Regions from separate parts of the Rhizobium sp. BK008 genome, predicted to be linked through region 1. Evidence: riboswitches for the same ligand, from Rfam matches in the RefSeq annotation. Region 1 holds a riboswitch; the other holds the start of a gene.
What was found. Region 1 has a riboswitch for FMN ahead of FHT69_RS03720 (6,7-dimethyl-8-ribityllumazine synthase). Riboswitches for the same ligand answer to the same signal wherever they lie in the genome.
Positions count from the first base shown of each region.

Region 2: linked by a shared signal. The riboswitch ahead of FHT69_RS10090 (DMT family transporter) and the one ahead of FHT69_RS03720 (6,7-dimethyl-8-ribityllumazine synthase) in region 1 are both predicted to bind FMN.

Region 1 covers NZ_JACIFK010000001.1:786,107-792,039, reverse strand. Annotated here, with positions in the region: gene FHT69_RS03745 (winged helix-turn-helix domain-containing protein) at 1-428, opposite strand, end outside; gene FHT69_RS03740 (adenylate/guanylate cyclase domain-containing protein) at 496-1,614, opposite strand; gene FHT69_RS03735 (hypothetical protein) at 1,832-2,056, shown strand; gene FHT69_RS03730 (GCG_CRPN prefix-to-repeats domain-containing protein) at 2,275-2,583, opposite strand; gene FHT69_RS03725 (SRPBCC domain-containing protein) at 2,769-3,215, opposite strand; FMN riboswitch at 3,475-3,618, shown strand; gene FHT69_RS03720 (6,7-dimethyl-8-ribityllumazine synthase) at 3,697-4,131, shown strand; gene FHT69_RS03715 (VOC family protein) at 4,482-5,171, shown strand; gene FHT69_RS03710 (cytochrome b) at 5,314-5,847, opposite strand; gene FHT69_RS03705 (MarR family winged helix-turn-helix transcriptional regulator) at 5,828-5,933, opposite strand, start outside.
Region 2 covers NZ_JACIFK010000001.1:2,045,742-2,051,674, forward strand. Annotated here, with positions in the region: gene FHT69_RS10080 (aldo/keto reductase) at 1-952, shown strand, start outside; gene FHT69_RS10085 (esterase-like activity of phytase family protein) at 1,134-3,332, opposite strand; gene FHT69_RS10090 (DMT family transporter) at 3,428-4,327, opposite strand; FMN riboswitch at 4,422-4,680, opposite strand; gene hupB (DNA-binding protein HupB) at 4,821-5,096, opposite strand; gene lon (endopeptidase La) at 5,303-5,933, opposite strand, start outside.

The DNA.
Region 1 (5,933 bases):
CGCCATTCCGCCGGCAGTTCGGCATACTCCTCCAGCGCCTGCTGCATCTGGCCGACCTGCAGGGAGAGTACCGCCTGGTTGAAGGCGAGGTCGAGGTCGAGCGCTTCGCCCTCGGCCTCGCTTGACGGCACCGAGGTGAGTTCGTGGCTGGCGCGCCACCAGCGGTCGCGCCGCGAAGCATGCGGCGCCTCCTCGATGAAGCCGTATTGGGCGAGCTGGCGCAGGTGATAGCTGGTCGCGCCGCTGTTCAGCCCAAGCCGCGCTGCAAGCTGTGTCGCCGTGGCAGGCCCGTCGATCCGCAGCATGCCGAGCATCCGCAGCCGAACCGGATGCGCCAGCGCCTTTAAGGCGGTCGGATCCGGCACGACGCGACTGACGGTGCGCGGTGCGGTGACGGATTGAGCAGGCTGTGGGCGCGGTTTTTTCATGCGCGAAGCCTACTATTGCAAAGACATCTTTGCAAAGCTTTCTTTGCAAAGATGTCTTGCGCGTGGCTCAATCCGTCGGCAGCGTGAACACCGCACAAGGGCCGGCAATGCCCCGCAAGGTATGCTTTCCCAGCGGCATCAGCGCGGTCGTCGTATTCGCTGCCACGGCACCCGAGATCAGCACGCTTCGGCCGAGCGGCTTGCACAGCCCTTCCAATCGGCTGACCAGATTGACGGCGGGGCCGATGGCGGTGAAGTCCAGCCGGTCGGCCGCGCCGATATTGCCCCACAGGATCTCGCCGAAATGCAGCGCCGCGCCGAAGGGCAGCGGCGCCAGCCCCTGCGCCAGCCGCAGTTGGTCGAGATGGGCCATGCCCGCTCGGCTGGCGGCGACCGCGCGAAGGGCGGCCTCGCAGGCTTCGCGATCCCCTTGGGCTGCATCGCCTTCGCCCGACGCAACAGTGACCGGAAAGATCGCCAGCACGCCGTCGCCGATGAACTTCAGCACCTCGCCGCCGAAGGCATGCACTGCGCCGGCGACGCGGTCGAACCAGGCATCCAGCGCTGATATCATCACGTGAGGTTCGGTTACCTCGGAGAGCGCGGTGAAGTCGCGCAGATCGGCGCAGAGAAGCGCCGCGCGGATGGTCTCGCCGGTGCCGCGGGCAAGCGCGCCGGCCTGCACCCGGGCGGCACTGCGCCGGCCGAGATAGGCTTCGAGCAGCGCGGCCCGCGCCTCCCGCGCCGCCAAAGCGGCGAGCGGCGCTGCGGCAAAACGCGCGACCTCGCAGAGCAGGCTGGCTTCGGCCGGAGCGAATGCACCGCCCCCTGCCCCGTCGGCAATCCCTGCCCAGCCGAGTAGCGGGCTGTCCGATGCCTGTTTGTCCCGCGGCGGCCCGATCCTTGCCTCCCATACCGGCCCCAACCCGGCGAGCCACTCGCGCCCGGCCTCACTTTGCGGGGCCGCGGCGAAGGCCAATGCCTCGATGACGGCGCCGGTCTCGGCCCGCCACAGCCAGGTGCGCCGCGCGATGATCGGATGCGGCACCGAAAGCGTCAGCGCCCCGCCGGAAAGCGGCAGGCCATCGGCCAGCAACCGTCGCCCGAGCTCGGCCAGAAACCGTTCGGGACCAGGCGAGGCCCCGGCCTCGTCAACCAGCCAGGCAAGGGGAGACGGCAGATCCATCGCTCAACATCGCATGCCGACGTGGACGTCCGCAAGGATATCGCCGGGGTGATCGCGGAGACGTTTTTCAGCGACCCAGTCCGACGCCTGTAAAAGGCGTCCGCATCGCCTGTCGAAAACCGTCCAGCGCGGTGGAAAACAAAAAATAAACACTTTAAACTTGCGCGACTTTGATTCCATTATAGGATCGTTCGTCATCGTGTGATTGAGGGGTACGATGGGCACGATATTCTGGCCGAAAGATCCGCTGGATGGGGATGACATGACGCTGCTGACGTCGATCCTCCGGCGATGGTGCGAAAGATATCAGGTCGAGCTGACGGCGGAGGAGAGCAGCCGTAAGGCGAAGGAACTCGTCGAATGGTTCGAATTCGGCGTCAAGGATCCTGTCGAGCTTGAAGAACTGATCGACGGCAAGTACTGGCTCGTCAGCAGTATTTGACCATATCGGACAAATGCAGAGAACGCTGCCTGTCAGCGTCGGCGAAGCCGTTTCATCAGAAAAGGCCGGGCGAAAATCGCTCCGGCCTTCGTCCATCTCGATCTCATGCATGTCGCCCAAAAGTGCGCAGCGGTTTTGGGACAACAACATGCATAAATCAAAGACTTAAAGCGCGTCGCATGATTCCGGTTTGACGCGACGCGCTTTAAGCGAGACGTTTAGTCATCATCCCGCCAACGACGGTCGCGATCCCAGCGCCTCTCATGGCGCCAGCGCGGGCCATCCCAATCCCGGTGACGCCGCTCCCAGCCCCAGCGGGGCGGACCACCGTAGAAAGCGACTGGCGGCGGGCGGCGCCAGTTTCGCCGGCATTCGCCCCAGCGGGTCAGGTGCCAGCCGCGACCGCAGGCATAGTCGACCTTCGTCACATTGCTCTGCACATTGATTGTTCCAATCGGCATCGCCTCAGCTGTACCGATCGAGAGGCTGCCGGCAAGCAAGGCAGCCGCGATAGAAAGTGCCTTCATCGAGAACTCCATTTCAATCCAGCCGCAATCACTTTAGGAGCGCCAAATTGAACTGGAGATGAACTGCGCGTTCATGTTTTCGGGAGCAAAAGAAGCGCTTTCGGACAGCCGATCGCAGCGCCGGCCGGCAGTATTCCCCGCTGCGGCAAACGCTTCCGGGCACCCTGCTGCCGGCGCAAAACCGTTCATGTCCTGCCGTAAAAAGGATCGGGACCCGGATCACGCCCGGCGGCGACCTCGGTCAGCCGCCCGAGATAATGGGCCCAGCCTTCCGCATGGCCGGCGCATTGATCGGCGCTGGGCAGGCCGCTATGAGTGAGCCGCAGCAGCGTTCCGCCGCCCTGCTCGATCAGGTCGATCTCGACCAGGCTCGATCCCGGCGGTACCACTTCGCTGCCGTCCCAGCCGAAACTGTAGGCAAGGCGATGAACCGGCACCACCTCGCGAAACGAGCCGCGCGCAAAGCGGGCGCCGGTGACATTGACGAGATAGAGCCCGCCGGGTTGCGGCTCGACCTGCGCTTCCGTTCCCATCCAGCGCAGGATCTTCTCCGGATCGGTCATCAGCGCAAACACCGCAGCCGGCGGCGCCGCGATATGCGCCTCGCGGTGAACGACGAAAGATTCTGGCATCACTCCCTCCCATGGTGGCTGTCGCCTGCCCCGCCTCGGGCGAAGACGGCGTATCCTGTTCCGTTATGTTGTTCCGACGTGGATGTCCTCACCCGAGCATGTAGGGGCAAGCCCATCCTCAGCAAGAGGCATCGGCTGTTCGCCATCGACGGAGAAACGAAACCGCCACTTTGCGAGCCTTGATCCGCATCGACAGATTCATCGATCACGAAAGCACTTCCGACCTATTGCCAGCCCGCCGCCTTCCCCCTATTGTCGCCGCCGTTCTCAGGGCGGGGTGAAAGTCCCTACCGGCGGTATGCAGTTCCGATTGCGAGCCCGCGAGCGCCTTCTTAAGGAAGGGTCAGCAGATCAGGTGAGATGCCTGAGCCGACGGTCATAGTCCGGATGAAAGAGAACGTGCGTTCCTGCCGCCCTTGCGGCTGTCGGGAACGTTCGTGATCGCCTTGGGTGATGTGTCTGTTCGCCAAAGGAGATTACCATGACACCCACCCGCTACGCCTTCGTCAAAGCCAGCTGGCACGCCGACATCGTCGACCGCGCCCTTGATGGCTTCTATCAGCTCGTTCCGCCCGAGCAGGTCGATGTGTTCGATGTTCCCGGCGCATTCGAGATGCCGCTGCTGTCGCGCGATCTCGCCGCAACCGGGCGCTATGGCGCCGTCATTGCCGCCGCCTTCGTCGTCGACGGCGGCATTTACCGCCACGAATTCGTCGCGCAGGCCGTCGTCGATGGGCTGATGCGCGCCGGCATGGATACCGGCGTGCCGGTGCTGTCGGTTTCGCTGACGCCGCATCAGTATCAGGAAACCGAACACCACAAGCAGATCTACCGTGCGCACTTCATCGAAAAAGGGCGCGAGGCAGCAAAGGCGGCCCTGACGATCGGCAAAACCCGCGCCGCTCTCGCCGCGTAGAAGGATCCATCTTCCCGCACGCGGCTCGATGAGCCGCAACACAAGAGACGAAGACGGCGGGAACAAACCCGCCGCCTCACCGGATCGACTGATCCTTGCCACCCCGCGGGTCGGAAACGACACGCCCGCGGGTCGGAAACGACACGCCCGCGGGTCGGAAACGACACGCCCAAGGGTGGGGAACGACACGTCCGCGGATCGGAGCGACAGGCCCTGCGTCGCAGCGGAATCCGCCAATACCGGCCAAATCCGACAGAATAATTGATTCGACGGCCCGACCGCACTGTGGTCCACTGACTGCTGACATGTATCGCCATTCTTAACGCATCCCAAACCCCATGGAGCTGAAGATGAGCAATGCACTGCGCAGCGAAACCCCCATGCAAACCCCAAAATCACAGCCTGTCGACACCAAGCTCGAGGTGGTCGTCATCCCCGTTTCCGACGTCGACCGCGCCAAACGCTTTTACGACGGCTTGGGTTGGCGGCTCGACGCCGACTTTGCCAATGATGCCGATTTCCGAGTGATCCAGTTTACCCCGCCCGGCTCCGGCTGCGCGATCATCTTCGGCAAGAACGTCACCGCCGCAGCCCCGGGTTCCGCCCAGGGACTCTACCTGATCGTCTCCGATATCGAGGCTGCCCGTCGCGATCTGATCGCCCGCGGCGTCGAGGTCAGCGACATGTTTCATGACGCTGCCGGCGTCTATGCCGGCAAGGACGAGCCCTATCTGTTCGGGCGGCTGCGCATCGCAGGCCGCGATCCCGAACATCGCAGCTACCGCTCCTTCGCCTCGTTCAAGGATCCGGACGGCAACGGCTGGCTGTTCCAGGAAGTCACCACGCGGCTGCCCGGACGCATCGACGCCGACGAAACGAAATTCACGACTTCCACCGAGCTTGCGGCAGCACTGCGCCGCGCGGCAACCGCCCACGGCGAACACGAGAAGCGAAACGGCGGCAAGCACGACGAAGGCTGGCCGGACTGGTACGCCGAATACATGGTCAGCGAACAGGCCGGCAAGCAGTTGCCGCTATAGGCACGGGCTCCAGCGTCATCGCAGACGGCAACATCGTTTGACAAACGTCTCGGCACGCATCGCGCCGAGACGTTTTATCGTGTCTTTGCCTTCCTCGTAGCGGCTCTCGGTTCAGACACCCTCGCCGCCTCGTCAGCCGACCTCAGCCGCCATACCACATCCGCCGCAGCAGGTGATCGCCGCGAACGAGTTGGTGATAGAGCGCAGCGCCGGCATGGAAGACCAGCAGGCCGACAAGCAGCAAGGCGCCTAACCCATGCGGGCCACGCGGCGGATAGGCAGTGAAATCAGGCAGCATGGCGCCGGGCGCCCCGAAGACGGCGGGAGCGGCACCGCTGAGGATCATCATCCCGATGCCGCTGGCGACCATGCCGAGAATGAAGACGTAAAAGGCGACGTGGACAAAGCGCGCGAGGCGCGCCTGCCAGCGAGGCGATGCCTTAACCGGCGCAGGCTTGCGATCGAAACGCCACCACCAGACAAGGCGAAGAGCCGTGAGAAGCAGGACGATGACCGCCACCGGAATGTGGAAGCGCAACAGCCCAGCCTTGGTCGCCGCGTCCACGGCGTTGGCGGCCCGGAAGCCGGAGCCGAGCAACGCCAGGATCAGAACCGCGCTCAGCCAGTGGATCGACACCGCTATTGCGCCATAGCGATCAGGCCTGCTCTTCAACATCTCCATTTCCTTCCAGTTTGCTGCGCAGCGCCTTCATGACGGCATGCGTGGTTTTGAGATCCTCGACCTGAAGCCCTTCCGAGAGC
Region 2 (5,933 bases), 1.3 Mb from region 1:
CGTCACCAATGTCGGCTTCGGCGCCTGGCAGATCGGCGGCTCCTGGGGCGATATCAGCGAGGCGGACGGACGCGCCGCCCTGAATGCCGCACTCGATGCCGGCATGACATTCATCGATACGGCTGATGTCTACGGCGACGGCCGCTCGGAAAAAATCATCGCCGACGTGCTGAAGACGCGCGGCGGCGCCCGCCCGATGGTCGCCACCAAGGCCGGCCGCCGCCTCAACCCGCATGTCGCCGAAGGCTACACCACGGCCAATCTCGAAGGCTTCATCGATCGCAGCCTCAAGAACCTCGTGGTCGACAGCCTCGACCTCGTGCAACTGCACTGCCCGCCGCGCGAGGTGCTTTACCAACCGGAGGTCTTCGAGAGCCTGGACGCGCTGCAGAAGGCCGGCAAGATCAAGGGTTACGGCGTCAGCGTCGAAAAGGTCGAGGACGGGTTGAAGGCGATCGAATATCCCGGCGTCGTCAGCATCCAGATCATCTACAACGTCTTCCGCCAGCGCCCCGACCACCTGTTCTTCCAAGAGGCGCGCCGCAAGAACGTGGCGATCATCGCCCGCGTGCCGCTCGCAAGCGGTCTCCTCTCCGGCAAGATCACCCGAGACACGCACTTTGCCAGCGACGACCACCGTAATTTCAATCGTCACGGCGAGGCCTTCGATGTCGGCGAGACCTTCGCCGGCGTGCCCTTCGAGGTCGGCCTGCAGGCGGTGGAAGAGGTGCGCAAGCTGGTGCCCGCAGGCGCCACGATGGCCGCCTTCGCGCTCCGCTGGATCCTGATGGCTGAAGCCGTCACCGTCGTCATCCCCGGCGCCCGCAATGCCGAGCAAGCCAGAGCCAACGCCGCCGCCGCCGACCTTGCCCCGCTTTCGGCCGACATCATGGCCGCAACCCGCGAGATCTACGAGCGGCTGATCGCGCCGCATGTGCATCAGCGCTGGTAGGGTTGGAGTGCTGATTCTTTGCTGGGGAGGCCAGATGGCCCCTCATCCGGCTTCCGCCACCTTCTCCACGCTCGCGGGGTGAAGGGACCATGCCGCAACGCCTCCGTTCCCCGTATACCTCTCGCAGGGCACGTCCCCTCTCCCCGTTTTACGGGGAGAGGGCTAGGGCGAGGGGCAGGTTTCAGTTTGTCGCATTCAGCTCGACCGGGAAGAACAGTGTCTCGCCGGAGGAGTCGCTGACGCCGTCATTGTCGGTGACCGCGTAGGGTTTGCCCGAGGCGTCGAAGGTGAAGCCTTCGAGCTTGTCGAGCACATAGCCGTTGGTCGCGGTCTTGAGTTCACCGAGGAAGTCGTGTGCTTCGGTCTTCTTGACGACCGGCAGTGCACCGCCAAGCTTGGCGGGCTTCAGCTCCGATATCGCGACCTTGTAGAGCTTCTTCAGCCTGGCGGCATCGCCGACCAGGTTGTCGCGCTCGATGATGTAGACGCTGTCGCCCTGGGCCGAGATTTCCGACAGGCCGACCCAGCCGCTTTCCGTCTTGTCGAGCGGATAGCGCACGGCGCCCCATTCCTTCCTCTTCGGATTGTAGGAGACGAGCTTGACGAAGCCCTTCTCGTCGTCACCCCACTCGCGCTGCACCGCCATCCAGAGTGTCGTATCGTCACCGGTGCCGACAATGGTCACGCCTTCGAAGCCGTAGCGGATTTCGTTGGCGGCAAGCTCCTTCGGCAGGGCGATCTCGGCCTTGATGTCGCCCTTGGCATTGACGTTATAGAGGGCGTGCGGAACGAGACGTTCACTGTAGCCTTCCGAGGCGAGCCAGAAGGAGCCGTCGGCGGCAGCCGCGATGCCTTCGATGTCGAGCTTCTGGGCCGGAGCGCCGTCACGCCTGACGACAAGGGCCTCGGTGATGACGGCCGGCTTCTTGCTGGCATCGATCGTGTAGATCGTCGGCTGCGAGCCGAGAACGCTGTCGCTGACGGCATAGAGCATGCCCGGCTTGCCCGGAACGGCAGCAAGACCCGAAAGAGCTGCAAAGCCGATCGGATTGCCGTCCTTGTCGGCGGAGACGATCTGCGGATAGGCCTTTTCGCCTTCCGAGCGCTCATAGATCATCACATGCGAGCGCGCACCGCCGTCCTTGCCGAGGTCGAGTTCGTTGGCGGTCGCAAGCAGATTGCGCGCAGGAATGGCGATCGCGCCTTCCGGCGAAATGCCGGACGGCAGCAACTGGACGAGTTCGGGATCGGCGCCGGTATCCTTATAGACGCCGACGACCGAGGCGCGTTCGGCGAGCAGGAAGAAATATTGCTCGTCGCCGAATTTGGCGGCTTCGAGACCTTCGGGCTCGACGCCCTTCGATCCCGACCGGCTTTCCGGATAGTGGCCGATATGGGCGACAGCGCGTTCGAAGGATGCGCCCGATTCGTAGAGAAGCTTGCCCGTCTTGTCGAAGATGGTGAAACCACGCGAGCCGCCCTGGTAGTCGCCTTCATTGGCGACGAGGAGGCGGTTGTCGTCGAGCCACTTCACGGCGTCGGGCTCGCGCAGCACGCCCTTGGATTCGCCTGAAAATTTCAGGGCGCCGTCACGCTTGGTGTCGATGCCGGTCAGATCGACGCTGCCGGCGGAGAAATGCGTCTTCACCGCGGCCGTATTGGCGTCGATGATGACAATCTCGTTGTTTTCCTGCAGCGTCAGCGCAATCTCGTTCAACCCGTTGAAGGCGACGAATTCCGGCTCCGGATCCTCCGGGGCGACGCCGGCAAGGCCGGTCAGCGCCACATGCTTGATGGTGCCGCAATCGACGGTGCCGTTCCTGACCTGGAAGACGACGAGGTCGCCGGCCGGCATCTGCGGGATCTTGCCGTCATTGACCTCTTCGTCACGCTCGTTTTCGATGGCGATGGCGCCGAGCGTCTTGTCCTTGTTGAGGGCGATCGAATCCGGCTGGCCGCCGAGATCGCAAGTGCTCTCGATCTTCCTGGTCGCGACATCGACGATCGCGAGACGCCCCGAGGGCTTTGCCTTGCTTTCGGAGGTGTTGACGGCGACGAGCGCCTTGCCGGCGCTCGAGGTGACCGAGGTCGGCTCACCGTCCATCATGACAGCGCCGCCGGCTTTCGGAGCCTTGGCGTCGGTGATGTCGATGAAGCCGATCGCGCCGAGCGGGCTGTCGCTATAGATCAGCGTGTTGCCGTCGTCGGTCGCAGTGATGATTTCGGCGGAGCTGACCGACAGCTTGTCCTTGTCATCAGGCAGGTTCTGGGCGACCGGGAAGGAAGCGATGCGGTTGAAAACTGGTTCGGCCGCGGCCGGAAAGGCGACGGATGCGAGAAGCACGGCAGCAAGCGCTGCCTTGCGCGATGAAATGGTCATGAAATCCCCCATGTGTCGAATATTCGAAACATGAGTTTTCTGCGGGAGCGGCATGACAGAGGCATGACAGAGGCGGCATTTTTCGCCGGATCACCTCAGGCGGGTTTGCGCTCCCTGCGCATCTCGTTTCGCATGATGAAAAGCGACGCGGAGAGGATCAGAGCCGCTCCCAACCAGAGATAACCCGCCGGCGCATAACCGAAGAACAGCCAACCGGCCAGCACGTTCAACGGCAGCTTCAGATCGTCGAAAGGCTGGACATAGGCGGCATCGGCTGCGGCATAGGCAAGAGTGAGGAAATACTGGGCTGCCGCGGTCAAAAGCCCCGCCAGCAGGAACAGGGCAAGGGTCGCCCCGGTCGGCACGGCAAAGCCTGCCGCGAGCGCCAGCCCGCCATTGATCGGCGTCAGCAGCACGAGCAGCCAGACGGTGATCGTCTCCGGTCGTTCGATGCCCGTCAGGCTCTTGGTGATCAGCGACGAGGCGCCCCATAATAGCGCCGAGAGCACGGGCAGGAGAGCCGCCCAGCCAAAACCGTCCGACCAGGGCTGCAGAATGATCATCGCTCCGGTGAAACCGGCCGCGGTCGCCGCCCAGCGGGCCGGGCCGACGCGCTCGCCAAGGAAAAGCCGGGCGCCCAGAATGATGAAGAAGGGTGAGGTCATCACCAATGCGATCGCCTGCCAGATCGGCACCGAAGCAAGGCCGGCGATCCAGGCCTCGACGCCGAGCGCGGCAAGTGCGACGCGCGCCAGGTGACGCCAGGGATAGCGCGTGCGCATCGCCGCAAGGCCGAGCCTGCGAAGGAAGGGCAGCGAGAACAGGAAAGCGAAGCCATATTGCCAGAAGGCGGCCGGGGCCGAGGGGAAGGCAAGCTTCATCGTCAGCCATTGGGTGACGACGTTGAGAAGCGAAAAAGCAATGCCGGCAAGGACCATCCAGAGGGCGCCGACAACGGCGCGAGACGGCTCTGCGGCTAGGGAAGTCTGATTCATGTCTCTCATCCGAAACCAGGGACCAACATAAATCAGGACGCATGAGCCACGACCAAGCGACACGGGGCAGACCCCTGCCCTTCGCACAGCCGACACTCATTCTCTTCCATCCGGACTTTAACCGTCGGCTCCGGAATCGCACCGGATCTGCTGACCCCTCCCCCGCTTCGACATGAGAGAAGGCGCTCGCGGGCTTGAGCCTACTGGATAATTTCCTTAAATCGGAACCGATTTAAGGGAAAAATTATGCAGCAACTTAAAATGCTACAGCGTCCTTTGCGCGTCTGAAAAGACGCGCGGCGCTGTAGACCCTTACCGCCGGTGGGGAGTTTCACCCCGCCCTGAGAACAGAAATGTCGTAGATCAAAGCCCGCGCGGCGGCAAGATCAACCAAAGCAAAAAGGTCCGGCAAAGCAAAAGGGGTCCGGCAAGCCGAACCCCCTCTCAAATCCTGCACAACCGGTCTCGTTTCCGGTTGGCGGATAATCTCAGATCAGCCGTTGACGGCATCCTTCAGGCCCTTGCCGGGCGTGAATTTCGGCACGTTGCGAGCCGGAATGTCGACTTCAGCGCCCGTGGACGGGTTACGGCCCTTCGTTGCAGCGCGATGAGAAACGGTGAAGCTGCCGAAACCCGCGAGGCGGATGTCGCCCTTGTTCTTGAGTTCAGCCTGGACAACGTCGAAAACCGCGTCAACAGCGGAAGCCGCGTCAGACTTCGTCAGTCCTGCCTTTTCGGCTACTGCGGACACGAGTTCATTCTTGTTCATGTTTCCACCCCTTTCTAAATGGTATGAAACGACTCAAATGTAAGCTAGGCGCAGAATAGGTTTCATCAGGCCCGCCGGAAACCCAAAAGCCCTGCAAATCAAGGAAAAGCAAGCGTCTACATGACGTTTTCACAAAAAAGGCTGGCGTTTCCGCCAGCCTTTTTGCGTGTTTTGTCCCAATGGGGCATAAATGTGGCACAGGCCACTCAATGCGCTATGGTTGCGCCCGTCTCATCGAGGCCTTCGACCGTTGCGATGACGGGCGTTTCCACCGTGCCGTCCCATTCGATCGGCTCCGGCCGCCGGATCAGCGCATGCTTGATCACCTCGCCCATGCGGGATACCGGGATGATCTCCATGTTGTTCTTCACGTTGTCCGGAATCTCCGCCAAGTCCTTGGCGTTTTCTTCCGGGATCAGCACCTTCTTGATGCCGCCGCGAAGCGCTGCGAGCAGCTTTTCCTTGAGACCGCCGATCGGCAGCACACGGCCGCGAAGGGTGATTTCACCGGTCATGGCCACATGCCTGCTCACCGGGATACCGGTCATGATCGAGACGATCGCGGTTGCCATGGCGACGCCGGCCGAGGGGCCGTCCTTCGGTGTCGCGCCTTCCGGCACGTGCACGTGGATGTCGCTCTTGTCGAAGCGCGGCGGCTCGATGCCGAAATCGACGGCGCGCGAGCGGACATAGGAGGCCGCTGCCGAGATCGATTCCTTCATGACGTCCTTCAGATTGCCGGTGACCGTCATGCGGCCCTTGCCCGGCATCATCACACCTTCGATGGTCAGCAGCTCGCCGCCGACCTCCGTCCAGGCAAGACCGGTCACGACGCCG